2 regions of the Microbispora sp. KK1-11 genome follow, and region 2 is predicted to be linked to the other one. Evidence: riboswitches for the same ligand, from Rfam matches in the RefSeq annotation. Region 2 holds a riboswitch; the other holds the start of a gene.
The links. Region 2 has a riboswitch for glycine ahead of gcvT (glycine cleavage system aminomethyltransferase GcvT). Riboswitches for the same ligand answer to the same signal wherever they lie in the genome.
Positions count from the first base shown of each region.

Region 1: another riboswitch for glycine. It lies ahead of gcvP (aminomethyl-transferring glycine dehydrogenase); the one in region 2 lies ahead of gcvT (glycine cleavage system aminomethyltransferase GcvT).

Region 1 covers NZ_VIRJ01000008.1:205,647-219,813, forward strand. Annotated here, with positions in the region: gene FLW16_RS14720 (FHA domain-containing protein) at 113-616, shown strand; gene FLW16_RS14725 (MerR family transcriptional regulator) at 636-1,292, shown strand; gene FLW16_RS14730 (bifunctional nuclease family protein) at 1,369-1,839, shown strand; gene FLW16_RS14735 (MerR family transcriptional regulator) at 1,995-2,612, shown strand; gene FLW16_RS46180 (hypothetical protein) at 2,814-2,960, shown strand; glycine riboswitch at 2,984-3,075, shown strand; gene gcvP (aminomethyl-transferring glycine dehydrogenase) at 3,258-6,083, shown strand; gene FLW16_RS14750 (hypothetical protein) at 6,175-6,714, shown strand; gene FLW16_RS14755 (hypothetical protein) at 6,728-7,138, opposite strand; gene FLW16_RS14760 (alpha/beta family hydrolase) at 7,232-7,834, shown strand; gene FLW16_RS14765 (DUF5999 family protein) at 7,831-8,031, opposite strand; gene FLW16_RS14770 (TetR/AcrR family transcriptional regulator C-terminal domain-containing protein) at 8,355-8,930, opposite strand; gene FLW16_RS14775 (hypothetical protein) at 9,073-9,525, shown strand; gene FLW16_RS14780 (RNA polymerase sigma factor) at 9,632-11,017, opposite strand; gene FLW16_RS14785 (hypothetical protein) at 11,184-11,567, opposite strand; gene FLW16_RS14790 (AMP-binding protein) at 11,608-12,741, opposite strand; gene menB (1,4-dihydroxy-2-naphthoyl-CoA synthase) at 12,850-13,680, shown strand; gene menD (2-succinyl-5-enolpyruvyl-6-hydroxy-3-cyclohexene-1-carboxylic-acid synthase) at 13,814-14,167, shown strand, end outside.
Region 2 covers NZ_VIRJ01000007.1:124,470-138,636, reverse strand. Annotated here, with positions in the region: gene FLW16_RS13115 (DUF6286 domain-containing protein) at 26-709, shown strand; gene FLW16_RS13110 (hypothetical protein) at 711-1,202, shown strand; gene FLW16_RS13105 (hypothetical protein) at 1,131-2,558, opposite strand; gene FLW16_RS13100 (L-serine ammonia-lyase) at 2,657-4,030, opposite strand; gene gcvH (glycine cleavage system protein GcvH) at 4,055-4,447, opposite strand; gene gcvT (glycine cleavage system aminomethyltransferase GcvT) at 4,444-5,535, opposite strand; glycine riboswitch at 5,674-5,771, opposite strand; gene FLW16_RS13085 (AfsR/SARP family transcriptional regulator) at 5,903-6,775, opposite strand; gene FLW16_RS13080 (DUF4240 domain-containing protein) at 7,025-7,831, shown strand; gene FLW16_RS13075 (TIGR04500 family putative peptide maturation system protein) at 7,864-8,961, opposite strand; gene FLW16_RS13070 (MvdC/MvdD family ATP grasp protein) at 9,011-9,997, opposite strand; gene FLW16_RS43630 (hypothetical protein) at 10,238-10,393, opposite strand; gene FLW16_RS43625 (hypothetical protein) at 10,404-10,556, opposite strand; gene FLW16_RS13065 (peptidase domain-containing ABC transporter) at 10,691-12,850, opposite strand; gene FLW16_RS13060 (gamma-glutamyl-gamma-aminobutyrate hydrolase family protein) at 12,916-13,605, opposite strand; gene FLW16_RS13055 (3-oxoacyl-ACP reductase) at 13,618-14,167, opposite strand, start outside.

The DNA.
Region 1 (14,167 bases), on a different contig from region 2:
GTCAGTCCACGCCCAGCCGCGGTCTTGACCTTTGTGCCTGATCAGCGTAAGTTGCGGCATTCGCAGTTTGAGCTAGTCCTAGAGCAAGTCGTGAGAGAGGCCGAGCCGTTCGATGCCCAGCGTCTACTGCACGCAGTGCGGTCATGCCAACCCCGAGGATGCCCGTTTCTGTTCACGATGCGGTTCGCCGCTGAGCGCTCCGGCGCCCGTCGCAGCCGACACGACCTCGACGATCTCACTCGAGGCGCTTGAGGCGGAGACGGGCCAGACGCTTCTGCCGGACAGGGCCGCGGTCGAGCAGTTGCCGCCGGGCACGGCTCTCCTGGTGGTCATGCGGGGCCCGAACGCGGGGAGCCGATTTCTGCTCGACAGCGACCTCACTACGGCGGGTCGCCACCCGGAAAGCGACATTTTCCTGGACGATGTGACCGTGTCCAGGAGGCACGTGGAGTTCTACCGGCGCGGCGGCCAGTTCACCGTGCGTGACGTGGGCAGCCTCAACGGCACCTACGTCAACCGGGAGCGCATCGAGGAGTCCCCGTTGCAGGGCGGCGACGAGGTGCAGATCGGCAAGTTCCGGCTGGTGTTCCTCACGCGTGGTCCCGGAGGGCTGTGATCGGTGAGGAGGAGGAGTCATGAGCGCGCAGGCCGTACGGGCGTTCATGAGCATCGGGGAAGTGCTCGCCCTGCTGCAGGGCGAGTTCCCGGACGTGACCGTCTCCAAGATCCGGTTTCTGGAGGGTGAGGGGCTGATCGAGCCCCAGCGGAGCCCGTCGGGGTACCGCAAGTTCACCTTCAACGACGTCGAGCGCCTGCGGTACATCCTGCGTGCGCAGCGTGACCAGTACCTGCCGCTCCGCGTGATCAAGGATCAGTTGGACGAGCAGGCGGCCCGTCCGCACGCCGTGTCCGACGGCGCCCCGCCCGTGCGTCTCAGCCGGGAGGAGCTCATCGAGGCCGCGGGCATCGACGAGGAGACCCTGGCCGAGATGGAGAGCTTCGGCCTGGTCGCTCCCGTGGCGCGCCGCTACGACGGGGAGGCGCTGGAGGTCGCGCGCAGCGTGGGGGCGCTGGCGCGGTTCGGCCTGCAGGCGCGGCACCTGAGGGCGGTCCGCGCCGCGGTGGAGCGGGAGGCCGGTCTCATCGAGCAGGCGGTGGCGCCGCTGCTGCGGCGCAAGGCGCCGGGGGCGATCGCGGAGGCGGACGAGACCGCCCGGGAGATCTCCGGACTTCTCCAGGAACTGCACAATGCGTTACTGCGTGGGAGTGTTCGCGGCGTTCTGGGGCGGTGACCGGCACATCCGCACCTCCGTGGGTGTTACGTTGAATGCCTGGTGATATGCCGCGACGCTTGAGACGGAGCCGCCCGTGTTGCAGATGGAGGTCGTGGGGGTTCGCGTTGAGATGCCCACCAACCAGCCGATCGTTCTCCTGAAGGAGACGAGCGGTGATCGGTACCTGCCGATCTGGATAGGCATGACCGAGGCGACCGCTATCGCGTTGGCCCAGGCGGAGGAGCCGCCGCCCCGGCCGCTGACCCACGACTTGTTCCGTGACGTTCTTGAGGCCTTGGGGGTGCGGTTGCGCACCGTCAACATCGTCGCGCTCCGCGATGGAATCTTCTTCGCCGATCTGGTCTTCTCCAACGGCGTGGAGGTCAGCGCCCGTCCCTCGGACTCGATCGCGCTGGCGTTGCGTACGGGTGCGACGATCTACGCGAGTGAGGACGTGATCCAGGAGGCGGGCGTGAGCATGCCCGACGACCAGGAAGACGAAGTGGAAAAGTTCCGCGAGTTCCTGGACAAAATCACACCGGAAGACTTCGGCCGGGCGGGCTGACGTGCCGGACGATTTCGGGAGATTACGCTTCACGACGCGCCGGACGGGGTCGTTGACTGACGATGGCCCCGGTCCTACGGTGCAAGGGAAACCACGGTTGTAATTCACGAACCCCCAGATCAGACCGTGGGATGAGAGAAAGCCGGAGGTCCGCAGTGGCGGTCAGCAGCGGCGAGGGTAAGTCGGCCGGCCAGCACGACCCGGTTCGGCAGGCGGCGCGCGAGCGCGCCGGCGAACAGGGTCTGCTGTTCGACGAGCAGCCGACGGCGCTGCCCCAGGGCATCGGATACCGCGGCCCCACGGCGTGCGCGGCTGCCGGGATCACCTACCGGCAGCTCGACTACTGGGCCCGGACCGAACTGGTGCTCCCGACGATAAGGGCCGCCCAGGGATCCGGGTCTCAGCGACTGTACAGCTTCCGCGACATCCTCGTCCTGAAGGTCGTCAAACGTCTTCTGGACACAGGGGTCTCCCTCCAGCAGATACGCACCGCCGTACGGCATCTGCGCGACCGCGGCGTCAACGACCTGGCCCAGATCACGTTGATGAGCGACGGCGTGAGCGTCTACGAGTGCACGAGCGCCGACGAGGTGATCGACCTGCTGCAGGGCGGCCAGGGCGTGTTCGGCATCGCGCTCGGGCGGGTGTGGCGGGAGGTCGAGGGATCGCTGGCCGAGCTTCCGGGCGAGCGCGCGGAGGCCGCTCCGGATGCGGAGGGGGACCATCCGTCGGACGAGCTGGCCCGCCGGAGAAAGGCCCGCAGGACCGGCTGAGCGGATGCCCGGGCGGGCGCTTGCAGGGCGGCGACGCCGTCTTCGGCCCGAATGCGGCCCGCCGGATCATCGACTTCTTCGCGGCGGGGCCTCCCGTGCGCCGGCTCCTGAGCCCTTTCCCGAGCTCACCGCGCGTGAACGGGAGGTCCTCGACCTCATCGCGGCGGACGGTCCACCCCCGCGATCGCCCGGCACCTGGCCATCAGCGGCAAGACGGTCAGCAACCACATCGCCGCCATCTTCGCGAAGCCGGCGGTCGCCGACCGGGCCGAGGCCATCGTCCGCGCCCGCCGGGCCGGTCTCGGCGCCGATCTCGCGCCGGGTGCGAGTCGGGCGGATCCGGGGTAACGGGTAGAGTGGGACACGGCCGACGACCTCGTGCGGGAGAGACCCCTGGCTTACAGGGGCGCCGAAGGAGCAAACCTCCCCGGAATCTCTCAGGCATCCGTACCGCACGGACGAGGCGACTCTGAAAAGCAGGCCCGCCGGCCAGGCGGCGCCTCACCGAAGGGGAAAGCCGGGCTCGACGGCCCGGTGAAGCTCTCAGGTCCGATGACAGAGGGGGAGACCGCTTCACGACCGGCCGCGCCACGCAGGGCGACGGGCGGTCGCCGCAGGTCTCGACCCGCCCAGGAGGCCCCTGTCATGACCGATCGGTCCACGCTTCGCGATCTTTCCGCTCCGTCTTTCGCCACCCGTCATATCGGCCCCTCCGAGGCCGGCCGCGCCCGGATGCTGGAGGCCGTCGGCTACGAGTCGGTGGCCGACCTACTCGCCGTGGCCGTGCCCGAGGCCATCCGCACGCGCGGCCCGCTGAACCTGCCCGAGGCGGTGGGGGAGGCCGAGGCCCTGGCCGAGCTGCGCGCCCTCGCCGGCCGCAACCGGGTGCTGACCCCGATGATCGGCCTCGGGTACTACGACACGATCACCCCGGGTGTCGTCCTCCGCAACGTGATGGAGAACCCCGGCTGGTACACCGCGTACACGCCCTACCAGCCGGAGATCTCGCAGGGGCGGCTGGAGGCGCTGCTGAACTTCCAGACGGTCGTGTCGGACCTCACCGGCCTCGACGTCGCCGGCGCGTCCCTGCTCGACGAGGCGACGGCCGCGGCCGAGGCGATGACGCTGGCCCGGCGGGCGAGCAAGGCGAAGACCGACGTGTTCGTGGTGGACGCCGACGCGCTGCCGCAGACCAAGGCCGTGCTGGCGACCCGCGCCGAGCCGCTCGGCATCACGCTGGTGGAGTCCGACCTCGCCGGTGAGCTGCCCGAGTGCTTCGGGGTCCTCGTCCAGTATCCGGGCGCGAGCGGCCGGGTGACGTCCTTCCGCCCGGTCGCCGAGCGGGCGCACGCCCAGGGGGCGCTGCTGGTGGCCGCGGCCGACCTGCTGGCGCTGACCCTGCTGGAGTCCCCGGGCGAGCAGGGCGCCGACATCGCCGTCGGCTCCTCCCAGCGCTTCGGCGTCCCGCTGGGCTACGGCGGCCCCCACGCCGCGTACATGGCCGTCCGCGAGGGCCTGCAGCGGCAGATGCCGGGCCGCCTGGTCGGCGTCTCGGTGGACGCCGACGGCCGCGCGGCCTACCGGCTGGCCCTCCAGACCCGCGAGCAGCACATCCGGCGGGAGAAGGCCACCAGCAACATCTGCACCGCGCAGGTGCTGCTCGCCGTCATGGCGTCGATGTACGCCGTCTACCACGGCCCGGAGGGCCTCAGGAGGATCGCCCAGCGGGCGCACCGCCACGCGGCCGTCCTGGCCGCCGGGCTGCGCGAGGGCGGCGTGGAGGTCGTCCACGACGAGTTCTTCGACACCGTGCTCGCCCGCGTGCCCGGGCGGGCCGCCCAGGTCGTGGCCGCCGCCGCGGAGCGGGGCGTCAACCTGCGCCTGGCCGACGACGACCACGTCGGCGTCGCCTGCGACGAGAAGACCACCACGGACCACCTGCGGGCGGTCTGGGCGGCGTTCGGCGCGTCCGAACTCGTGGTCGAGGACCTCGACCGGGTGACCTCCGACGCGCTCCCGGCCGACCTGCAGCGGACCTCGGACTTCCTCACCCACCCGGTGTTCCACTCCTATCGGTCCGAGACGGCCATGCTGCGCTATCTGCGGCGGCTGCAGGACAAGGACATCGCGCTCGACCGCTCGATGATCCCCCTGGGCTCCTGCACGATGAAGCTCAACGCGACCACCGAGATGGAGCCGGTCACCTGGCCGGAGTTCGCCTCGATCCACCCGTTCGCGCCGTCGGAGCAGGCCGAGGGGTACGCCGAGCTGATCGCGACGCTGGAGGGCTGGCTGGCCGAGGTCACCGGCTACGACCGGGTGTCGATCCAGCCGAACGCGGGCTCCCAGGGCGAGTTCGCCGGGCTGCTGGCGATCAGGTCCTACCACCGATCGAGGGGCGAGGACGGGCGTGACGTGTGCCTCATCCCGTCCTCCGCGCACGGCACCAACGCCGCCAGCGCCGTCATGGCGGGCATGCGGGTCGTCGTGGTGGCCTGCGACGCCAACGGCAACGTCGACCTTGCCGATCTCGCCGCCAAGATCGACAAGCATCGCGACGCGCTCGCCGCGATCATGGTGACCTACCCGTCCACCCACGGGGTGTACGAGGAGACGATCGTCGAGATCTGCGAGCGGGTGCACGAGGCCGGCGGGCAGGTCTACGTCGACGGGGCCAACCTCAACGCGCTGGTGGGCCTGGCCAAGCTGGGCGAGTTCGGCGCGGACGTCTCCCACCTGAACCTGCACAAGACCTTCTGCATCCCGCACGGCGGCGGCGGCCCCGGCGTCGGCCCGGTGGCGGTCAAGGCCCACCTCGCCGAGCACCTGCCGGCGCACGTGTCGGCCGCGCCGTACGGCTCGGCGGGCATCCTGCCGATCTCGTGGGCGTACGTCAGGATGATGGGCGCCGACGGGCTGCGGCAGGCGACCGAGCAGGCGATCCTGTCGGCCAACTACCTGGCCCGGCGGCTGGCGCCGCACTACCCGGTGCTGTACACCGGCAGGGACGGCCTGGTCGCCCACGAGTGCATCGTCGACCTGCGCCAGATCACCAAGGAGACCGGTGTCACGGTGGACGACGTGGCCAAGCGCCTGATCGACTACGGCTTCCACGCGCCCACGATGTCGTTCCCCGTCGCGGGGACGCTCATGATCGAGCCGACCGAGAGCGAGGACCTGGCCGAGCTCGACCGCTTCGCCGACGCGATGATCGCCATCCGGGACGAGATCGCGAAGGTGGCGTCGGGAGAGTACGACAAGACCGACAACCCGCTCCGCAACGCCCCGCACACGGCCGAGTGCCTCACCGCCGACGAGTGGACCCACCCGTACTCGCGGGCGGTGGCCGCCTACCCGGTGCCCGGCCTGCGGGACGACAAGTACTGGTCGCCGGTGCGCCGCATCGACCAGGCGTACGGCGACCGCAACCTCGTCTGCTCCTGCCCGCCCCTCGAGGCGTACGAGGACTGATCAGTTGGGTATGTCGGCCCCGCCCGGCGGCCGGTCTCGTTAAGATCGCGGTGATCGTTTCTCATCACCTGCGACCATGCGAGGCCCCTGTATGACGGCCATCGATTCCGGGCGGCGGTCCGACCGGCTCGACCACGCGCGCCGGCTCGCCGAAAGCGGCGACCTCGACGGCGCGGCCGCGATCTTCGCGGAACTCGCCGCGGACGAGGACGCGCCGGACCGCGGCGAGGCCGGCGAGGGCCTGTCCGTCGTGGTCGAGCGGATGGCCGAGCGGCTGCTGGAGGACGGCGAGCCCGAGCGGGCCGCCGACGTCCTGCTCGAGGCGCTGTCGGTCAGCGCGGTGGCCGACCCGGCGCGCCTGCGGGTGCTGCTCGGCATGGCGCACCTGGAGATGGCGTGCGCGCAGTTCGCCGGGGCCGTGGAGGACAGCCGCCAGGAGGGGGCCGACGCCGGCACCGGGGCGCTCGCGATCGAACTGCTGGCCCGTACGCTGCCGCTGCGGGGCCGCGACGCCGACGCGGAGACCGTGTGGCGCTACGGCCTCGACCACCCCGACGAGGCGCTGGCCGACCAGGTGCGGCTGCGCCTCGGGCGGGACGTGCGCCCCGCCATGGAGGGCGTCGAGGGCTGAACCGCCGGACCGCTCAGCGCTGGGAGCGCCGGCTGACGGCGTAGGCGAAGTTGACCGCGATGATCCCGCCCCAGGACAGGAGCAGGCCCGCGAGGCCCGCGTTCGCCACCGCGATCGCGGTCAGCGGGATGCCCAGGGCCAGCGACCCCATGGCCACGCCCACGGCGCTGTCCTTCTGCTTGACCGGAGGGCCGGGCGGCTGGTGACGTAGCTGGGCCGCCACCTCGTTGCGTATCCGTGCGGCGATCTCGACGTCGAGCTTGTCGAGGAACGAGTCGACCAGCGCGTCCTCGTACTCGGGGCCGAGGTCGCGGCGGGCCGCCATGACGGCGCGCAGGTCCTCGCGGGACGAGGGGGCCGCCGGCGGCGGAGGGACGGGGTGCCCGGTCGCGGGCGGCGGCTGCTGCGATGCGATGTCCGTCACCGTGACATTCTGGCCCCTTTCGCGGGCGCGTGCCATCCTCCGATCGGAGGGTCGCCTCCTCCTGCTCCGGTCGGACCCGCTACCGTCACCCGCATGGAGATCGAGACCCCGCACGGCCGCGCTGTGGCCGAGGTGGACGAGGTGGCCGATCCCCGGCTGCTGCTGGTCCTGACCCACGGGTCCGGGGGAGGTGTGGACGCCCCCGACCTGCTCGCCGTACGGGACGCGGTGCTGGCGATCGGGGGGACCGTCGCACGGGTGACGCAGCCCTTCCGGCTGCGCGGCGCGCGGGCGCCGGGGTCGGCGGTCAAGCAGGACGAGGCGTGGCTGTCGATCGTCGCCGCGCTCCGCGAGCGCCACCCGGGCCTGCCGCTCGTCCAGGGCGGGCGGAGCAACGGCGCGCGGGTCGCCTGCCGCACCGCGCGTGCCGCCGGGGCCGAGGCGGTGGTGGCGCTCGCGTTCCCGCTCCACCCACCGGGCAAGCCGGAACGGTCACGGGCGGAAGAACTGCGGCAGGCGGGGATCCCCGTGCTCGTGGTCAACGGGGATCGGGATCCGTTCGGCGTGCCGGACGAGAAGGACGCCGCACGTCTCGTGGTCCTCCCGGGGGAGGGGCACGAGTTCAAGAAGGACCCCGCCCGGGTGGGCGAGGTGGTGGCGCGGTGGCTGCTTTCCCCTCCACCGGCGGAGGGCTAGGCCGCGCTGATGGCCATGTCGGTGGGGCGGTGCGGCGCGATGACGCCGCCGTCGGGCAGCAGCTCGCCGGTGTCCTCGAACAGCACGACGCCGTTGCAGAGCAGGCTCCAGCCCTGCTCAGGGTGACAGGCTATCGTGCGGGCGGCTTCTCGGTCCTTTGCATCCGCACTGGGACAGGCCGGTTCATGAGGGCACATCGCCGGGGCTCCGTGTCTTTATCGTTCGCTCTTTTTGTCTTCCGGGTGTCCGTGGGGTATGACGCACACCACACTGGACTACACCAGTTTGCGGCTCGGCCGCATCCGTACGACATAGTCCGTTCGGAGCATTTCCGCCGGTCGGGCAGGGGACCCGGCCGCACCCCGAGCAGGCTCACGCACACTGATGTGACCTAGTACACAAGAATGCCCCATTGGAGGCAACGGTCCGGCCTCGACACGCCGTCGGGCGGGTAACCGAGAGATCACAGATTCCGGTCAGCGAACGCGACCGATGCGGACGGCCCGGAAATTCGCAGGTCTCAGCCGCCGAGGCCCGCGATCAGCGCGTCGAGGCCGTGCTCGAAGTCGCGCTCGCCCTCGGCGGTGCGCGCGTCGCGCACCTCGGCGTCCGGATCGGCCCACCCCGACTGCTGGACCTCCACCGCCACGCTGCCGAACACGTAGGCCCGTAGCGCCCGGACCGCTCCGGCCGGGTCACCCGCCCCCGCCTCGCGCAACTGCTCGGTCTGCTCCCCGATCGCGATGAGGGCCGACCCCTTCGGCGGCTTGGTCAGGGCCAGCGACAGCACGCCCGGGTGTTCGAGCAGCGCGGCACGGCTCGCGCGGGCCCAGGCGCGCGCCCTGTCCTGCCAGGTGGCGGCGGCGGCCGGATCGACCTCCACGGTCGTCACGTGCTCGGCGAGGGCGTCCATCAGCGCATCCTTGCCCCGCGGCAGGTGGTGGTAGATCGCCATGGCCTCCACCTGGAGGGCGTCGCCGAGGCGGCGCATGGTCAGCCGGCGCAATCCCTGGCCGTCGGCGATGTGCAGGGCGGCGTCGATGATCCGCTCGCGGGACAGGGGGACGGGTGGTCGCTTGGCAGGCACGGCGATCATGCTGCCATATCGATCCTTACTTCGTAAAGGGCGGCGCACCCTGCGGTGCGGGCCTCCGTGTGGAGCGCGTACGCTACCGACTGCGACGCGAGTTCGATTGCGCGAGTCCGATCGCGCGAGTTCGATACCGAAGGGGCTGACGATGGCGTTTTTCCGTCCGCGGGTGAGCCGGGAGGCGGAGGTCCGCTACCACGCGGATCTGGAGATCCGGAAGGACTTCGACCACGTGCTGGAGAAGGTCCGGGTGGCGCAGCGGCGGTTCCAGGAGGCGAAGGCGGCGGGCGCGCCGCTCCCCGAGCTCCGTGAGGCGGCTCTGGGCCTCGACGCCGCCCTGACCGAGGCGCTGCGCGCCGCGGAGGCGGGCCAGCGCGCCACTTTCGGGGTGAAGTCCTACGACAGCAGGATCGCCCGGCGCAAGGCGAAGGCCACCCCCGACGGCGCGCTGTGGACCGACGAGGTGAACCGTCTGCGCACGCTGCGCGAGGCGCACCGCCTCAGCGGCATCCCCCGGGTGCCCCGCGCCTCCAAGACGGGCGACCCCGCCCGCCTGACCCCGCGCGACGTGCGCAAGGGCCTGGCCGCCGCCGGCCGCTGACCGCACGCAGCAGTACGGCCCGCACCCCATCGGGGTGCGGGCCGTACGAATATTTGAATCAGCCGGTCCGAGTCTCAGCCAGCACGAATCTCAGCCGGCACGAATCTCAGCTGGCCCAGTCGAGCAGCGGGCGGGTGTTGCTCGGGTGGCGCAGCTTGGACAGCGACTCCTTCTCCAGCTGGCGGATCCGCTCCCGGGTCAGGCCCAGGTGCTTGCCGATCTCGTCCAGCGTGTGCGGCTTGCCGTCGGCCAGGCCGAAGCGCAGGCTCATGATCTTGGCCTCGCGCGGCGACAGGTTGCTCAGCACACCCTTGAGCTGCTCGGCCAGCAGCTGCCGGTCCACGACCTCGGACGCCTCGGGGGAGTCGACGTCCTCGATGAGGTCGCCGATGCGCGTCTCGCCGTCCTCGCCGATGGTCGAGTCGAGGCTGATCGGCTGCCGGCTGGTGCGCAGCAGCTCCTCGATCTGGTCCGGGGTCTTGTCCAGCTCGACGGCCAGCTCCTCCGGCGTGGGCTCCCGGCCGAGCCGCTGGTGCATGTCACGCTCGACGCGCGACAGCTTCGACAGCATCTCCAGCACGTGGACGGGAAGCCGGATCGTCCTGGCCGAGTCGGCGAAGCCGCGCTGGATGGCCTGCCGGATCCACCACATGGCGTACGTCGAGAACTTGTAGCCCTTGGTGTAGTCGAACTTCTCGACGGCGCGGATCAGGCCGAGGTTGCCCTCCTGCACGACGTCGAGCAGGGCCATGCCGCGGTCGGTGTACTTCTTGGCCACCGAGACGACCAGGCGGAGGTTGGCCTCCAGCATGTGGTCCTTGGCCCGCCTGCCGTCCTCGATGACCCACTCCAGGTCCTCGCGCACGTGCGGGGGCAGGTGCTCGCCGTTCTCGAGCGCGGTCTCCAGCTTGTACTCGGCGTACAGCCCGGCCTCGATGCGCTTGGCCAGCTCCACCTCCTGGGCGGCGGTGAGCAGGGTGCGGCGGCCGATGGACTTCAGGTAGGTGTGGACCGAGTCGCCCATGACCGACGAGGTGTCGTCGAGGTCGAGCGTCTCGCCGTCCTCCGCCTCGGCCTCGTCGGCCTGCGGCTCCTCGTCGTACGGCTCCTCGTCGGCGGCCTTGGCCGTCTTCTTCGCGGCGCTCCTGGTGGACGGCGCGTTCTTGGCGGCCTGCGCCGCGGCCTGGGCGGCCCGGCGGGACTTCCTGGCCGGCGCCTTGGCGGGGGTCCGCGCCCCCGTCTCGGCTGCCGCATCGGTCTGCGCGCCCGGCTCGTTCTCCGCGCTGTGCTCGGCGGCCAGGTTCACGCCCGCCTCGGTGAGCTCCCGCAGGATCGAGCGGCCCTCGACGGGGCTGACGCCGGCCTTCGCGAAGGCCTCGCGCAGCTCCGACAGGGAAAGGCGACCCTGTGCACGGCCTCGCTCCAGAAGCAGGTCGAGCGTCGTCGGGGTCGCCTCGCGCTCGGGCGAGGCCGCCACGGCGGTCCGGGGCATGAGGACACCTCCTCCTTGCGGAGTTCATGGTTGGTTCGAGGTTCTGATGCTTGCGATCGGGGCGCGGCGTCCGGCGGCTCAGCGCACCAGTATCAATAACGCTCTCGCGCCCGGTTTGTTCCCTCACCCCGCGGGGGAGGCTGCCGGACTCGCCCGGGCGGGCCGGTCAGTCGGGGATGATGCTGACGCTGACCTGGGGCACTGGCATGGGATTCGCGCCCTGGATGCGTTCGGACGTCCAGTAGTCGGCGACCCCGTCCGGGTCGTCCGTGAGCTCCTTCAGCACCACGTCGGGGTCGACCTCGGGGGTGGATCGCGACCCGGTGAGGTCGCCGTGGCCGGGATCGTCGGGGGTGACCTCGACCGATCCTCCGTGACCGCCCGCCGCCGGGCCGAGCTTGGCGGCGGGGGCGTCGCCCACCTTCGCGACGTCGTCCAGGCGGCCGGCGAAGGCGGCGGCCGTGACCGACGCTCCGCCCACGATGACGACGCCGACGAGCACGGCGGAGGCCATCATCTTGTGGGCCGGTGTGAGGCGGATCGGTTGCATGCGGCGTCCCCTTCCCCCTGCTCTTACAGACGCACGAAGGTCATCCGCGGTTCCGGTTCTTGAGTTCGACCATATCGGGTTTGCCGTTCGGCAGGAGCGGTATCTGGGACACCAGCTCGACGGCGCGCGGCGCGGCGTAGGCGGGCAACCGCTCCTTGGCGAAGGCCCTCAGCGCGCCGAGCGTGACCTCGCCGCCGTCGCGGGGGACCACGACGGCGACCACGATCTCGCCCCACTCGGGGTCGGGCCTGCCCACCACCACGACGTCGCGTACGGCCGGATGCCCGGCCAGGACCTCGGCGACCGAGCCGGCCACGACCTTGCGGCCGCCGGTGTTGATCACGTCGTCGGCCCGGCCCAGCACGGTGAGCCGTCCGTCCTCGATCGAGCCCAGGTCGGAGGTGACGAACCAGCCGCCCTCGAAGGGCCGCTCCTCGCGCAGGCGGTAACCCGAGAACAGCACCGGGCCCGCGATCCGCACCCGCCCGTCGCCGCCGATCTTGACCTCGACTCCGTCAAGCGGCACGCCGTCGTACACGCACCCGCCGCTCGTCTCGCTCGAGCCGTACGTGGTGACGATCCTGGCCCCCGCTGCGCGGGCCTCGGCCAGCAGGCCCGGAGGGGCGGCGGCCCCGCCGAGCAGGATCGTGCGGAAGGCCGCGACGTCCGCCCCGGCGTCCAGCATCCGCCGCAGCTGGGTCGGGACCAGCGAGACGTGGTCCGCCCCGCTCGCGGCGACCTCGTCGGGGGAGAAGCGCGCGTGCATGATCGGCTCGGTGCCGCACAGCAGCGACCGGACGAGCACCTGCGCGCCGGAGATGTGCGACGGCGGCAGACAGCACAGCCAGCGGTCGCCCTCGCGGGCGCCGAGCCTGGCCAGCGAGGCGCGGGCCGAGGCGAGCAGCGCCTCGGCCGTCAGCTCCACCCCCTTCGGGGCGCCCGTGGAGCCGGAGGTCGCGATGATCAGCGCGGCGTCGGACGGCTCACCGTCCGGCTCGCGCCGCACGCCGTCGGCGGTGACGACGTGGGTGGGGCGCAGCGCGGCGAGCGTCGCCTCGAGCGCGGGCCGCGGCAGGTCGGGCGACAGCGGCAGCACGGCGGGCCCGTCGCCGGTCAGGGCCTGCCGTACGGCCTCGGAGAGGGCGGGCCCCGGAGGCAGGACGAGAGCGTGCACGGGTCGCTGCCTTGGGCGGTGTCCTGGACGGCTGAGCACGGTCGTAAGGTTAGTCCCGGCGCGGTGGCCGGAGGCGACCGCCTGGTTGGCGACGACGAAGGAGCGGGTGTGACGAGCGGGGTCGACTGGAAGCGGTCGGGTGAGTACGAGGACATCATCTACGAGACCGCGGAGGGGATGGCGAAGATCACGATCAACCGCCCCGAGCGGCACAACGCCTTCCGGCCCACGACCTTGTTCGAGCTCCGCGAGGCCTTCAACCGCGCCCAGGAGGACACCGAGGTCGGTGTGATCATCTTCACCGGCGCCGGGGACAAGGCGTTCTGCTCCGGCGGCGACCAGAAGATCCGCGGCGACGACGGCTACGTGGACGACAAGACCCACGGCATCGGCCGGCTCAACGTCCTGGACCTGCAGGTGCAGATCCGCCGCTGCCCCAAGCCGGTCATCGCCATGGTGGCGGGCTACGCCATCGGCGGCGGCCACGTTCTGCACGTCTGCTGCGACCTGACGATCGCCGCCGACAACGCGAGGTTCGGCCAGACCGGCCCCAAGGTGGGCTCGTTCGACGGGGGATACGGCTCCTGGCTGCTCGCCGAGACCGTCGGCCTCAAGCGGGCCCGCGAGATCTGGTACATGTGCCGCCAGTACGACGCCCAGACCGCGCTCCAGTGGGGCCTGGTCAACGCGGTGGTGCCGCTGGAGCGCCTTGAGGAGGAGACCGTCCAGTGGGCCCGCGAGCTGCTGGAGAAGTCGCCCCTCGCGCTGCGCATGCTGAAGGGCGCGCTCAACGCGGTGACCGACGGCGCGGCCGGCATGCAGCAGTTCGCCGGCGACGCGACGCTGATCTACTACATGAGCGAGGAGGCCCAGGAGGGCCGCGACGCGTTCAAGGAGAAGCGCAAGCCGGACTTCTCGAAGTTCCCCCGCCGCCCGTAGAGGGCCGCGTGATGACGGCGGCCTCTCCGATTTGCCGTACGCTTGCGGCTCCGGGAACGGGAGGAGACGGGCGGGTGGACAGGAACCGGGCCGGCCTGGGCGTTCTGAATCTGGGCGTTCTGGAGGCGCGGCGGTGAACCCGGCGACCGCTCTCTCGACCGTCCTGATCGACGAACTGGTGCGCTGCGGGGTCACCGACGTGGTGCTCGCCCCGGGCTCCCGGTCCGCGCCGCTGGCGCTCGCCGCGCACGCCGAGTCGCGGGTGCGGCTGCACGTGCGGTTCGACGAGCGGTCGGCCTCGTACCTCGCGCTCGGCCTGGCCAAGCGGTCCGAGCGGCCGGTGGCCCTGATCTGCACCTCGGGCACGGCGGCGGCCAACTTCCACCCCGCCGTGATCGAGGCGTCCGAGTCGGGCGTTCCGCTGCTCCTGCTGACCGCCGACCGGCCGCCCGAGCTGCGCGGCACCGGCGCCAACCAGACGATCGAC
Region 2 (14,167 bases):
GGTGAGCGGGAAGGGTGAACGGCTGATGAGCGTCGTGCAGGGAATCCTGGCGGGTTCGTCGGCGAGGAGCGCCAAGGGCGCCGGAAACAACTCGGGCGCCACAGGCGCGGGCAGCGGCCCGGACGCCGAGGGCGCCGGAAGCGACACGGGCGGCAGGGACGCCGCGGCGGGCCGGCGGAGCGCCGTGCGCGTCCTGCGGCCGGGCCGGACCCCGGCCGCCGTCGTGGTAGCCGCCGTGATCGCCCTGCTCGGCTGGGTGCTCACGGCCGTGGTCGTCGCCGTCATGCTCGGCGTGTCCCGGCCCTGGCGGCTGCCGCCCCGGCTGCTGAACCTCACGACGGCCGATCCCGCCGTGCCCGTCGCCGCGGTCGGCATGATCGTGTGCGGGGCGGGACTGGTGGCCCTCGCGCTCGTTCCCGGCCGTCCCCGGCTCATGCCCCTGGAATGCCGTGACCCGCTGCTCGCGATGGGACTGACCCGCGCAGGTCTGCGCCGGACGCTCGCCGCCTCGGCCCGCGAGGTCGAGCACGTCCGGCGGGCCGACGTCCACATCCTCCGCAGGCGGATCGAGGTCGCCGTGGTGGCCGACGCGGACACGACCGGCGCCCTGCTGCGCGAGGTCGGCGCGGCGGTCGGGGACCGGCTGTCGGGCCTCGGCGTCCGGTCCCGCCAGGAGGTGGTCGTACGGCTGCGCAGGAGAGGGGGCTGACGTGCGTCCGCGTTGGGGAAACAGGGTCGGGCTCCTGCTGGTGGGGCTCACGCTGGTCGCGGGAGGTTTCGGCCTGCTGGCCGCCGTGCGCGGGCGGCCCGGCGCGGCCCTGATCGACGCGAGCGTGGCCGACGCGAGGGTGGCCGACGGGAAGCCGTGGGCGCTGCCCCTGCTGGCCGGGGCGGCCATGGTGCTCGCCCTGGTCGCGACCCGCTGGCTCTTCATGGCGCTCGGCTGGGGCCGGGTCGGCAGCCGCACCGGCGCCGGCATCGCCATGCTCGGCGTGGCGCTGAAGGGGATCGACGGGATCGGCCACATCTCGGTCAGGCTCGTGCGCGACGGCAGGGTGCGGGTGTCGGTGTCGCTCCGGCGGTCGGCCGACCTGCGGCAGGTGATCAGGCGGCTCGACGAGTCGGCGGTCTCACGCGTTCGCCGCGCGGTCGGCCGCGATGACGCGCTTGCGGTCGTTCGCCTGCACGTCCGCCGTCGCTGACCGTCCCTCCCGACGCCACGGCGCGGGAGCCGCGCCCGAGCCGAGGGCGAGCCCGGCGGCCAGGCAGGCGAGCGGCACGACGGGCACCACGTAGCGGTGGTCGAAGGCGGCGATCAGGGGCGGCAGCAGGAGCAGGACCGCCGCCGTGGCCCAGGGCAGCAGCGCCGCCCACCGCCGGGCCACCAGCCCGGCGAGCCCGGCCAGCAGGACCGCCGCCAGCAGCGGCCCGCGCAGGAAGCCCTGCTCCTGGTAGGCGCGCAGCCACCCCGCGAACGGCTCGACCACCTTCGTGTCCCCGGAGCTCCCCTGGTACGCGGTGGTCAGCGCGCCCGCCGTACGGCCACCGGAGGCGACCTTGGAGGTGAACGGCTTCACCGAGGCGGGGAACACGTACGCGCTCTGCGTGCCCGGAGCGGGGTAGACCTTCCGGTCCCATCCGAACGCCCACATGGCGTCGTGCAGCCCGGTCGCCAGGAAGTCGAGGGGCTGGCTGCGGATCGCCAGCGAGGCGAACTCGCTCGCCAGCCGGTCCTTGTCCTTCTTCACCCGCTGGATGGGCGAGTCGGCGGCCCAGATGTAGGCGGGCGCGGCGAGCCTGGGCTCCGACGGGCACAGCACCGCCAGCTCCTTCTGCGGCTTCATCACCGAACAGTCGGCGAAGGTCATCGTGCGCGACCACAGCCACGTGCTGCTGCCGCCCATCCCGTACGACCCGTGGGCGTCGTGGAACCAGACGGCGTACCCGCCGAGCACGGCGGACGCGGCGGCGAGTCCGGCGAGCGCGATCCTCCAGCGTCCGGCGAGCAGCACCGGCAGCAGCGCCAGCGCGATGAGGGGCAGCCCGAGGGTGCGGGTGACCGTGGCGAACCCGAGCAGCAGCAGCGCCGCGACGACGGGCCACGCGCCCGGGCGTGGGCGCCACAGCAGGATCGTCACGGCGGCCACGACCAGCGCGGTGAACAGCAGGTCCGCCATGACGAGGTGTTCGAGCTGGATCTGGTGGACGTCGAGCAGCACCGGCGCCGCCGCCAGCGCCGCTCCCCAGCCCGGCAGCCGTGTCCGCCGGCGCAGCACCGCGTAGACGCAGACGGCCATGCCGAGACCGAGCAGGTGCTGGACGATCACGACGGCGGTGATGCTGCCCAGCGGGCTCAGCGCGGCGAGGAACAGCGAGTAGCCGGACGGCCGCGAGGGCAGCGGCCGAAGGTCGAGGGCCGAGCTGAGGTAGGCGAAGGAGTCGGCCCAGAACCACAGCGCGGGCCGGTAGCCGAGCACGGCGAGCGCGCGCAGCGCGACGCCCGCCGCCAGCACGACCAGGAACGCCCGATGCGGGCGCAGCGCCTCGCGCCACCTCACGTGACGGCCCTCCTCATCGCCGGGAAGTCACCACGATATTGGCGAGGCGCACATGCGTCACATTCGCCACATCATGGCGCTCGCCGGCGACGCGAGGTTCAGCACTCGATGACGTTGACGGCGAGGCCGCCGCGCGAGGTCTCCTTGTATTTGTCGAGCATGTCCCTGCCGGTGTCGCGCATCGTCTTGATCGCCTTGTCCAGCGACACGAAGTGGCGGCCGTCGCCGCGCAGCGCGATGCGGGCGGCGGCGATCGCCTTGATCGAGGCGACGGCGTTGCGCTCGATGCACGGGATCTGGACGAGCCCGCCGATCGGGTCGCAGGTCAGGCCGAGGTTGTGCTCGATGCCGATCTCGGCGGCGTTCTCGACCTGCTCGGGCGTCCCGCCGAGCGCCTCGGTGAGGCCCGCCGCCGCCATCGAGCAGGCCGAGCCGACCTCGCCCTGGCAGCCCACCTCCGCGCCGGAGATGGAGGCGTTCTCCTTGAACAGCACGCCGATCGCGCCCGCGGTGAGAAGGAAGCGGACGACGCCGTCCTCGTCGGCACCCGGGAGGAAGCGCATGTAGTAGGACAGAACGGCCGGGACGATGCCGGCGGCGCCGTTGGTCGGCGCGGTGACGATCCGGCCGCCCGCCGCGTTCTCCTCGTTGACGGCCAGCGCGAACAGCGTGACCCAGTCCATCGCCCGCAGCGGGTCGGTCCCGTCGGGCTCGCCCTGCAGCCGCCGGTACAGCTGGTGGGCCCGGCGGCGCACCTTGAGCCCGCCCGGCAGGACGCCCTCGCGGCTGGTGCCGCGCCGTACGCACTCGGCCATGACCGCCCACAGGTGCAGCAGGCGGGCCCGGATCTCCTCCTCCGTACGGCCGAAGGCCTTCTCGTTCTCCATCATCAGGCCGGAGATCGACAGGCCGGTCTCGGCGCAGTGCGCGAGCAGTTCGTGCGCGGTCGTGAAGGCGTACGGCAGCACCGTGTCGTCGGGCTTGATCCGGTCGGCGCCGGTGGCGTTCTCGTCCACCACGAAGCCGCCGCCGACCGAGTAGTACACCTTCTCGCGCAGCACCGTGTCGTCGGCGTACGCCGTGAACCGCATGCCGTTCGGATGGTGGGGGAGCGACAGCTTGCGCTCGAAGACGAGGTGCTCACCGACCACGAACGGGATCTCGTGCACGCCGTACAACGTCACCGTGCCGCTCGCCCGCATCGCCGCCAGCCGTTCGTCGACGGTGTCGACGTCGACCAGTTCGGGCTTGTCGCCGGACAGGCCCAGCAGGACCGCCTTGTCGCTGCCGTGGCCCTTGCCGGTCAGCCCGAGCGAGCCGTACAGGATGGCCTCGACCCGGGTGACCTTCTCCAGCAGCCCGTCCTGGTGCAGACCGCGGACGAACTTGTGCGCCGCCGCCATCGGGCCGCCCGTGTGCGAGCTGGACGGCCCGATCCCCACCTTGAACAGGTCGAAGACGCTGATCGCCATTGACCGTCGCCTCTCAGTTACCTGTCAGGACTCGCCGGAGGTCAGCGCGGTGTACTCCGCGGCCGACAGCAGGTCCTCCGGCTCCTCCTCCACGCGCACGCGGAACAGCCAGCCCTCGCCGTACGGGTCGGAGTTGACCAGCGAGGGGTTGTCCACGACGGCGGCGTTGATCTCGACGACCTCGCCGCCGACCGGCGCGAAGATGTCACTCACGGACTTGGTGGACTCCACCTCGCCGACCGCGTCGCCGGCCGCGACCGTCGAGCCGACCTCCGTGTGCACCTCCACGTAAACCACGTCGCCGAGCTGCTCGGCCGCGTACGCCGTGATGCCCACCGTCACGGTGAGGCCGTCCTCGATGCCGGCCACCCACTCGTGTTCCTTGGTGTAGCTCAGGTCGTCCGGAATGGTGCTCACTTGCTCCTCCTGTAGAAAGGCAGATCGACGACGTCGACCGGTTCTTGGCTGCCCCGGATGTCCACGGCCAGGCCGCCCTTCTCCAGGGCGCTCTCGTCGACGTACGCCATGGCGATCGGGCGGCCGAGGGACTGCGACGGGGCGCCGCTGGTCACCTCGCCGACGACGGCGCCCTCCCGGGTGACGGGGTAGCCGTGGCGGGGCACGCGGCGGCCGCGCGCGACCAGCCCGACCAGGCGTCGCCTGGTGCCGTTCTCCGCTGCCCGTTCGAGGGCGGACTTACCCACGAAGTCGCCGGGCTTGTCGAACCGGACGACCCGGCCGAGTCCCGCGTCGAAAGGCGTGATCGCCGCGCTCAGCTCGTTGCCGTACAGCGGCATGCCGGCTTCCAGGCGCAGCGTGTCGCGGGCCGACAGCCCGGCGGGGACGAGGCCGGCGTCCTTGCCCGCCTCGGCGAGGGCGTTCCACAGCGGCACGGCGTGCTCGTTCAGCACGAAAAGCTCGAAGCCGTCCTCGCCGGTGTATCCGGTGCGCCCGATCAGGACGGGCGTGCCCGCGACGACGCCGGGGACGATGGCGTAGTACTTCAGATCGTCGAGGTCGGCGTCGGTCAGCGCGGCCAGGATCTCGGCGCTGCGCGGGCCCTGCACCGCGACCAGCGCGTACTCGTCCGACCGGTCGGTCACCCGCGCGTCGTAGCCCCGGACCCGGTCCGCGAGCTCACGGGCGACGAGGGCGTAGTTGGAGGCGTTGGCGACGACCATGTACTGGTCCTCGTCGAGGCGGTAGACGATGAGATCGTCGAGGATGCCGCCGGTCTCGTTCACGATCATCGTGTAGCGGGCGCGGCCGGGCGCGAGGACGCTGAGGTGCCCCACGAGAGCGCGGTCGAGCGCCTCGCCCGCCTGTGCGCCGACGACGAAGATCTCCCCCATGTGGGACAGGTCGAACAGCCCCGCGGCCGTGCGCACCGCGTTGTGCTCGGCGGACTCACTGCCGTAGCGCAGGGGCATCTGCCAGCCCGCGAAGTCGGTCAGGGTCGCACCGAGACTTTCGTGGACCCCGCGGAGCGGGGTGGATCGGGACATGCGCACCTCGGAAGGACGGATGCTGCGTTTGACTATCGGGCATCCTCCCCCTCTGTCATCGGCGCCTGAGAGCTTCGTCCGATCTTTGCCGGACTTTCACCTTCGGCGAGGCCTTCCGGCCTTCTTTCCAGAGGTCACCTGGCCCGCACGGTCCTTTGCCTTGAGAGGTTCGCGGGGAGGGCTTGCTCCTTCAGGGGCCCTGACCGGATGCCAGGACGCTCTCCCGCACGGGATCACCGGTGTGCTGCAAGCCTAGTGGTTCGCCGCCATCCCCGTAACCGGCTGGATCGCCCCGATTTCCCCGATCGGGGTATCCCGTCTCCAGGTCGGCGAGGTCGTCCTGGCTCTCGCGAGCTTGAGAGCTCCGTCACACGGCGTGATTGGAGTCGCACGGCGGCCGATGCCCCGCGCGGAGGCGCATCAGGGTGGACGGAAGGTCGTCGCCGGTCAGGATCCGCTGATGGAGCGCCTGCGTGTCGGGGGACGGCTCGGTGCCGAGTCGGTCGACCAGGGTGCGGCGCAGTCGCTGGTAGGACGCCGAAGCGTCGTGGGTGCGGCCCGACCGGTGCAGCGCCAGCATGAGCTGCCGGTGCGGCCGTTCGCGCAGCGGGTGGCGCCGGGCCCACTGGGCCAGGCCGCCGACGATCTCGTGATGGTGCCCGAGCGCCAGCCGTACGTCGAAGAGGTCCTCGGTCACCGCGCGCCGGTCCTCGTCGAGCCGGTCGGCCCACGCGGAGAGCTCGTCCACATGCCGCATTGCGAGCAGGGCGTCGCCCCGCCACAGGCTCAGCGCGTTCTCGAACATCCTCGCCGCATTGTGGTAATCACCATTTTCGCGAGCGATTCTGCCCTGGGCCGCGAAATGGTTGAATACTGCAGCATCCACGGATCCCGGCGGGACGGAAAGAAGGTAGCCGCCGTCCACGGTGTGCAGCGGAGAAAGGTCGGGGTCGCGTGGCGAGAGCCGCCGCCGCACCTGTGCGATGTAGGTGGTAAGATTCCGCGGCGCCGATTTAGTGGGACGGCCATTCCACAACAGATCGATGAGCCGGTCCCGGTGAACCGCGATATTCGGATTGAGCAGGAACAGCGCGAGAAGTTGCCGGTGCCTCGGGGCGAGCCCGGCGATGACATCCCCTGAGGGTTTCATGGCCAGGAACGGTCCGAGCACGGCGTATAACACGGTTCCCCTCGCACGAAAGCAGCGTGAACGCGCCGACGACGCGGCTTTGATCGCCATTTGACCATATCTCTCTCCGGCGGCTTGAGTCAAAAATGCGTCGTTTCTATGTCGGCTGCTCCGGAGCCCATAAACGCCGCTCTGATGACCGCAATGCCCGGCCCCGGTGCGCGCCGATACGCCGATAACCTAAATGAAATCGGTTACAGATCAAGCTCTCGCCGACTGCCCCTGCCGGCGGCGTGAGAGTGTGACGCCGATTACGCGATGAGCGGCGCGGTGCGGCGCCGGCCCGGGGAGGTACGGCTTATGACGGACGAGGTTTTCTGGGAGCTGGTCGGCATGCTCGACGGGGTGGTCGACGAAGACGGCGCCGATCTGCTGGGCGAACGCCTATCGTCGCTGGGCGCGGAGGAGGTGGAGGCCTTCTGCGCGCATCTCGCTGCGAAGGCACGCGCGCTGACCGCACTGGCTCTGGAGGTGCGTCCGGTCCCCGACGTCAGTGACGATGGCGGTCCGCCGATCCCGCTGGTTGGAGACGCGTACGAGAACCTGCTGTACGCGATGGTCGCCGCCGGGCGAGAGCGATACGAGGCCGTGCTCGCCGATCCGGCGGCGGCAGAGGACGAGGAGTGGGACGCGGGTGAGGCCGAACTGCTCGTGGACGCCGTCGCGACCGTGCTGTGGGACGTCGCGGGCCTGGACTGGTACGAGGAGTTCGATTCCCTGCTGTCCGGGCTGCCGGTGGACGGCCGGTGGTACGACACACGCCGGGGCTCGGCCTGGAAGAGCGCGCCGCGACAGTATGAGAACGCCGCCCACGCGCTGGACCGCGCCTTGAACGACTCCGCGGAGTGGCGCGCGTGGTGGAGCCAGACGGGGCTGCGGAAGAGCAAGGTCGGTGTCACCGTCAACGAGGGCAGGGACCTCTGGCAGGTCGAGCGCGGCAGGACGATCGCCAGGGCCGAGTTCAGGATGGGCCGCTCCTACTTCGCCGATCGCGACCCGGCCGCGCTGACGAAGCTCGCCGTCGAGGAGACGGCCCACATCATGGACGCGATCGCCCGGGCGCTGGACATGACGCCGCCTCCACCGCTTCCGCCCTCTTCCCGCTGAGCTGTTCCCGATGACCTGCAGGGATCCGGCGCTCACCGGGCCGTCGTGGCGGCACCTCCGGTCGCGGGAGCCCGCAGGGCCTGGTTGACGGCCTCGGTGCGCCGGGCGTCGCCCCACACCCACTCCACGTGGGCTTCGCGCCGCCGCCCGGCCAGCCAGTCCTCGAAGAGCCGCTGTTCGATCCCCCGCCGGGTGGCGTCGTCGAGAACGGCGGGCCTGACCTCCACCACCTGTGTGACCACGGGGTCGGGTCCGTACGGGCCGAGGACGTCGCCGGGGGCCGCGTTCGCCGCCCCCTGGCCGAGCTCGGCGCGGAACAGGCGGCGCAGGCGGGCGTCCGCGCCGTGGTCGAGCGTCTCGGCGACGGCCGAGGCGAGGGGATCGGCCCCGCCGTCCCGCAGCCGGTCGGCGGCGGCCCGGGCGGCCTCCAGCCGCGGATAGCGGAGGGACAGCACGCACAGCCGCTCGTAGGAGTGGAGATCGGCGGCGAAAAGGCCGTCGGCACGGTCGCCGGCGACGCGTCGGCGCAGCCGGGCGATCCCGGCCTCCTGGGCCACGATGTGCTCCAGGCCGGCGTGGTCGAGGCCGCGTTCGGCCATCCACGCCCGGGTGGCCTCGACCGTGAGCAGCCCCCGGGCCCGCCGGAAGGCGTCGAGGGCGTCCTGCAATTCGGCGGGGGACAGGTCCACCGGGTCGTCGGACAGCTCGTGCGCGACCAGGGCGGCGTCGACGAGCCGACTCGCCACTGAGGCGTCGCTCCACAGCTCGTCCAGCACCGCCATGGCCTGCTCCATCGCGACTTCCATGCCGTTGACCCGGACGACGACCTGCTCGCCGGAGTTGCGGCTGCCCCGCAGCGGCCAGGGCAGGGCGCGGTCGGGGGCGAAGGCGACCGAGACCGTGCCGTTCCCCACCGGGATCAGCATGTCGTAGTGACAGCCGCCGCCGGGGTGGTCGCGCTGCCACACCAGGCGCATCGGCACGCCCTCATGCTCCGCCCGCAGGCCGGCCAGCAGGAGCCTGGCCTCGTCGGGCTCCAGATCGCCGATCCGGCGCAGGTACGCCAGGACATCGGCAAGCAGGCCGGGCGGGAGAAGAACACCACTGTGGACAACACTGTGCGGCGGCATGTCGGGCTCCTCTGGGCGGGATCTGTCGGGCTCGTTCGGGGAGGGGGCGTCAGGCCGGTTCGAGCAGGAGGTCGCAGAGGGCCTCGCTGATCGGCAGACCGGTCATGTTCTCGACCCACAGCCACTGCGCGTTGGGGTTGACCTCCAGGAAGACGTGACGGTCGTCCGGCGTGACGATCAGGTCGACGGCGCCGTACAGCAGGCCGAGGCGGTCCATCAGCGCCAGGCACCGGTCGGCGATCTCCTCGGGCAGCCGGTGCGGCCGGTGCGGGGTGGTCCGGGTGTCGTAGTACCGCCAGTCGAGGCTCGATCGGTTGGAGGCCTGCGAGTGGATCTCGGCGGCGAAGATCCGCCGCCCGACGATCGTGACGCGCAACTCGACCCGCTTCGGCACCATCTCCTGCACGATCACCGGGCAGAACCGCAGGCCGTCGGCGTACGCGAGGTCGCGGGGCGAGACCGGCTCGGTGAGGCGGGTCATCGTGAGGCCGGCGTCCCCGACGCCTTCGACGAACGGGACGTGGAAGGCCTTGGTGATGACGCGGCCGTCGTGCCGGTCGTGGAAGTCGAGGAACGACTCGGCGTCCGTGCTGATCAGTGTCTCCGGGATCGCGAATCCGAGCTCCGCGGCCAGCGCGAGCTGGGAGGCCTTCTGACCGGAGCGGCGGAAGACCGACTCGCGGGCGGGCACCTGACGGCACGGCAGATGCTCCCACAGGTCGCTGAGCAGGCTCTTGCACTCCTGCACGGTGTGCGCGGCCACCGCCGGATCGGTGATCTCGGCGTGCGGGCGCGGGGGAGTCGGCCGGCGCCACCACACGGCGGACACCGTGTCGAGGTCGATCGTCTCCTTCTCGCGCAGGATCCGCCGGGTGCCGGTGCCCGCGCCGTAGCCGAGGTCCACCGCGGCGTGGACGGGGAAATCGCCGGGGTCGAAGACGCTGACCCGCGCGCCGCGCCGGGCGAGCAGGTCGCAGACCCGCTCGGCGTGCGGGTCGTCCTCGCTGGTGAGGACGAGAACGTGAGGAGGGCGCAACGGAGGGCCTTTCGACGTGACCAAAGAGACCTGAGCGGACTGGGCGAGGTCGCCGCGCCATGCCGGAACGGCCGTGTTCATCCGGCACTGTGGCGGGCCGGCACTGTGGCGGGCCGGCACTGTGGCGGGCCGGTGAGTGGCGGGCCGGCGGGTGGGAGCGCCACCGGGGCGGCGCTCCCACCCTGTGTGTCACAACGTGATCCACCCGGAGTGGTCACCTTGTGGTGTCACGGGCAAGTGTCAGATGGAGATGTCGTCGTACTTGCACATGTTGTCGGCGTAGCAGCCGCTCCGGTCGAACTCGGGGGCCTGGCCGCCGGTCACGCCGCGCAGGCGCTCCTCGTCCAGTTCCTCGCCCACGGCGTCGATGGCGGCGATGACGGTCCGAACCTTCATGATCGCTCCCTCAGCACAGGTAGTCGTCGTAGCCCGCGCCGGACCTCGTCCGGGCGGCCATGGGGTCGCTCATTCCGCCGGTGACGCCCTCCAGCCGGCTCTCGTCCAGCTCGGCGCCCACCTCGGAAAGGTCCCGCAACTCGGTCTTGGGCTGTCCGCTCATGGTCTTCTCCTTCCATTCGCGTCGGGAGCCGGGCGGCTCCCCCGTGTCCCAGAGCCTGTCTTGATCGTCTTGGAACCGGATTGCGTGACGGAGGTAAGCCACTTGTGGCCTGCTTTATCCGCAGTTCGTGAAGGTCAGGCGCCCAGCCGCTGCGCCGCGACGAGGCGCGCGTAGTGCCCGTCCCTGCCGAGCAGCTCGTCGCGGCCGCCCGCCTCCACGATCCGGCCCCGGTCCAGCACGAGGATGAGGTCGGCGTCCCGTACGGTGCTCAGCCGGTGGGCGATGACGACGCGGGTGCCCGCGAAGCCGCGCAGGCTCTCCTCGATCGCGGCCTCGGTCGCGGTGTCGAGGTGGCTCGTGGCCTCGTCCAGCAGCAGCATCCTCGGCTCCGACAGCAGGGCGCGGGCGAGCGCGAGCCGCTGGCGCTGCCCGCCCGACAGCCCGCCGCCGTCGGTGAGCAGGGTGTGGTAGCCCATCGGCATGGCCGCGATCTCCTCGTGGAGGCGGGCCGCCCGGGCCGCCCGCTCCACCTGTTCTCCGGTGGCGGAGGGGACGTTGAGCGCGATGTTGTCGAAGATCGTGCCGTTGAAGAGGACGGGCTCCTGGGGCACCACGCCGAACTGGCGGCGCAGGGCGCCGGGATCGAAGGCGGCGGCGGGCACGCCGTCGTAGCGGATCTCGCCCTCGACGGGCGCCAGCAGCCCCAGGATCAGCCGGGCCAGGGTGGTCTTGCCGGATCCGGAGGCGCCGACCAGCGCGACCTTCTGCCCGGGGCGGATGGTGACGGTGACGTCCCGCAGGATCCACGGGCTGTCCGGGCCGTAGCGGAAGCCGACGCGATCCAGCTCGATCCGCCCGGTGAGCGTACGGGTGACCGGGGCGGCGGGGACCGGCTCCGGCTCGGCCTGCCAGACGTCGGCCAGGCGCTCCACGTGCGGCCGGACCGACTGCACGGCCTGCAGACCGGTGACCAGCGAGGTCAGCGGGGCCAGCGCGGCGCCGGCCAGGGCCTGCAACGCGAGCATCCCGCCGAGGGTCAGCGCGCCGTCCGCCACCTGGCGGGCGCCTGCCCACACGAGGGCGAGCGGGGCGGCGAACTGCAGGGCCCCGAGCAGGGCGTCCTGGAGGGCCTGCGCCCGGCCGCTTCTTCCCGACCGCTCGGCGACGGCGGCGATGGCCGTCGCCCATCTGCCCGCGATCCGCGGCTCTGAGCCGGAGGCCTTGACCGTCTCGATGCCGCGCAGGCCCTCTATCAGCCTGCTCTGCAGGTCGTTGCGGGCCTCCGTCTCGCGGTGGGTCAGGTCGCCGACGCGGCGGCGGGTGAGGAGCAGCAGGCCCACCTGGGCGAGGGCGAACGCGACCAGGCAGGCGCCGATCAGCGGGCTGCGCACGCTGATCGCGATCACGTACCCCAGGGCCAGCGGCGCCTCCAGGAAGGCGAGCGTCACCTGGTTGGTGAGGACCTCCCGGATCAGGGAGGTCGCCAGCACGCGGTTGACCAGGTCGGCGGAGCCGCGCAGCGCGAAGAACCGGTAGGGCGCCGCGAGGAGCCGTTCGCCCGTGACGCGGACCAGCTCGCCGTCCGCGCTCACCCGCAGCGCGACCACGGCGTATCCGCGCAGCACCCGGACCAGGCCGTACGCGGCGACCAGGCCCAGCACCCCGAGGCCCGCGACGGTCAGCAGGTCGTGGTCGCCGGCCGGCAGCACCCGGTCGACGACCAGCTCGGTCAGCGCGGGGAGAGCGAAGCCGAACGCCTGCATGACGACGCTGAGCGCCACAAGCAGCGCGAGCAGCCGCCGGCGGCCGGCGAAGGCGACGGCGGCCGGCCACCGCCACCAGCGGCCCCGCCGCAGGCGTCCGGTCCGCCGGAATTCGGGGCCCGGCGTGAAGACGAGCAGCACGCCGCTGTAGTCCCGGGCGAGTTCGGCGGCGGTGACGCGGCGGCGGCCCGTCTCGGGATCGACGATCGTGACCCCGCCGGGCCCGTGACGCTCGACGACGACGTAGTGGTCGCCCTTCCAGTGCGCGATCGCCGGGAGCGGCGCGTGCGCCAGCCCCTCGAGAGGCAGGGAGAAGGCCCGCGCCTCCAGTCCCCGCCGCCTGGCCGCCCGGAGCAGGGTGAGCGCGGAGGTGCCGTCACGGCCGACGCCCATCTCCTCGCCGAGCTCGCGCACCTCCACGTGGTGTCCGTACGCGCCCAGGACCATGGCGACGCAGGCGGGACCGCACTCGGTGGGGGTGCGCTGGTGGACGACGGGAACGACGGGAAGTCCGCCGCGATTGAGCCTCATGGTCCACGGAGTGTCGGCCAGGAGGCTTGTCCATCGCTTGTGACCGGCTTCAATCCTCCTGGCCGTCAGCGGCGGGCGGCGGCGACCAGGGCGTGGAACAGCGGGCCGTCCTCGTCGGCCTCCGGATGCCACTGGACGGCCAGGGCGAACGCCGCGCCCGTGACCTCGACGGCCTCGATCGTGCCGTCGTCGGAGCGCGCGGTGACCTCCAGCCCGTCCGCCAGGCGGTCGATCGCCTGGTGGTGGTAGTGGGCGGGCGTCAGGTCCTCGCCGTCGTAGATCTTGGCCAACCCGGGCGAGAGCCGTACGGGGAGGCGGCCGAACGTCCCGGGGGCGGGGGAGTGGGCGGTGTGGCCGACCACGTCGGGCAGGTGCTGGTGGAGGGTGCCGCCCAGCGCCACGTTGAGCACCTGCAGTCCCCGGCAGATGCCGAGGAACGGCAGGCCGGTGCGCAGGGCGGCCTCCATCAGTCCGAACTCCGCCTCGTCGCGGAACTCCCGGACGTATCCGGTCTGCTCGGCGGGTGACGCGCCGTAGCGGGCGGGGTCGACGTCGCCCCCGCCCGCGATGATCAGCCCGTCCAGCCGCCCGGCCAGCGCGGCGGGCTCACCCGCCGGCGGCAGGATGACCGGCTGGCCGCCCGCCCGCGCGATGTGGTCGACGTACATGTACGGCAGCAGCGCCGCCGGCATGTCCCAGACGGTGAACTTCGCCGGCTCGACGTAGCACGTCACGCCGATCACGGGACGAGCCATGGGCATACCCCCCTACAGCGGAGTGACGTAGGCGCCGGAGATGCCGCCGTCGACCAGGAACTCCGAGGCGGTGATGAACGACGCGTCGTCGGAGGCGAGGAACGCGACCGCCGCGGCGATCTCCTCGGCCCGGGCGAAACGGCCGATCGGCACGTGGACGAGACGGCGCTGGGCGCGCTCGGGGTCCTTGGCGAACAGCTCCCGCAGCAGCGGGGTGTCCACAGGCCCGGGGCACAGCGCGTTGACCCGGATGCCCTCGCGGGCGAACTGGACGCCCAGCTCGCGGCTCATGGCGAGCACGCCGCCCTTGGAGGCGGTGTAGGAGATCTGCGAGGTGGCCGAGCCCATGACCGCGACGAACGACGCGGTGTTGACGATCGAGCCCTTGCCCTGCCGCTGCATGTACGGGATCACGTGCTTGCAGCACAGGTAGACGCTGGTGAGGTTGACCTCCTGCACCCGGCGCCAGGCGTCGATCCCGGTCTCCAGGATGGAGTCGTCGTCCGGCGGCGAGATGCCCGCGTTGTTGAACGCGATGTCGACGCTGCCGAACTCCTCGAAC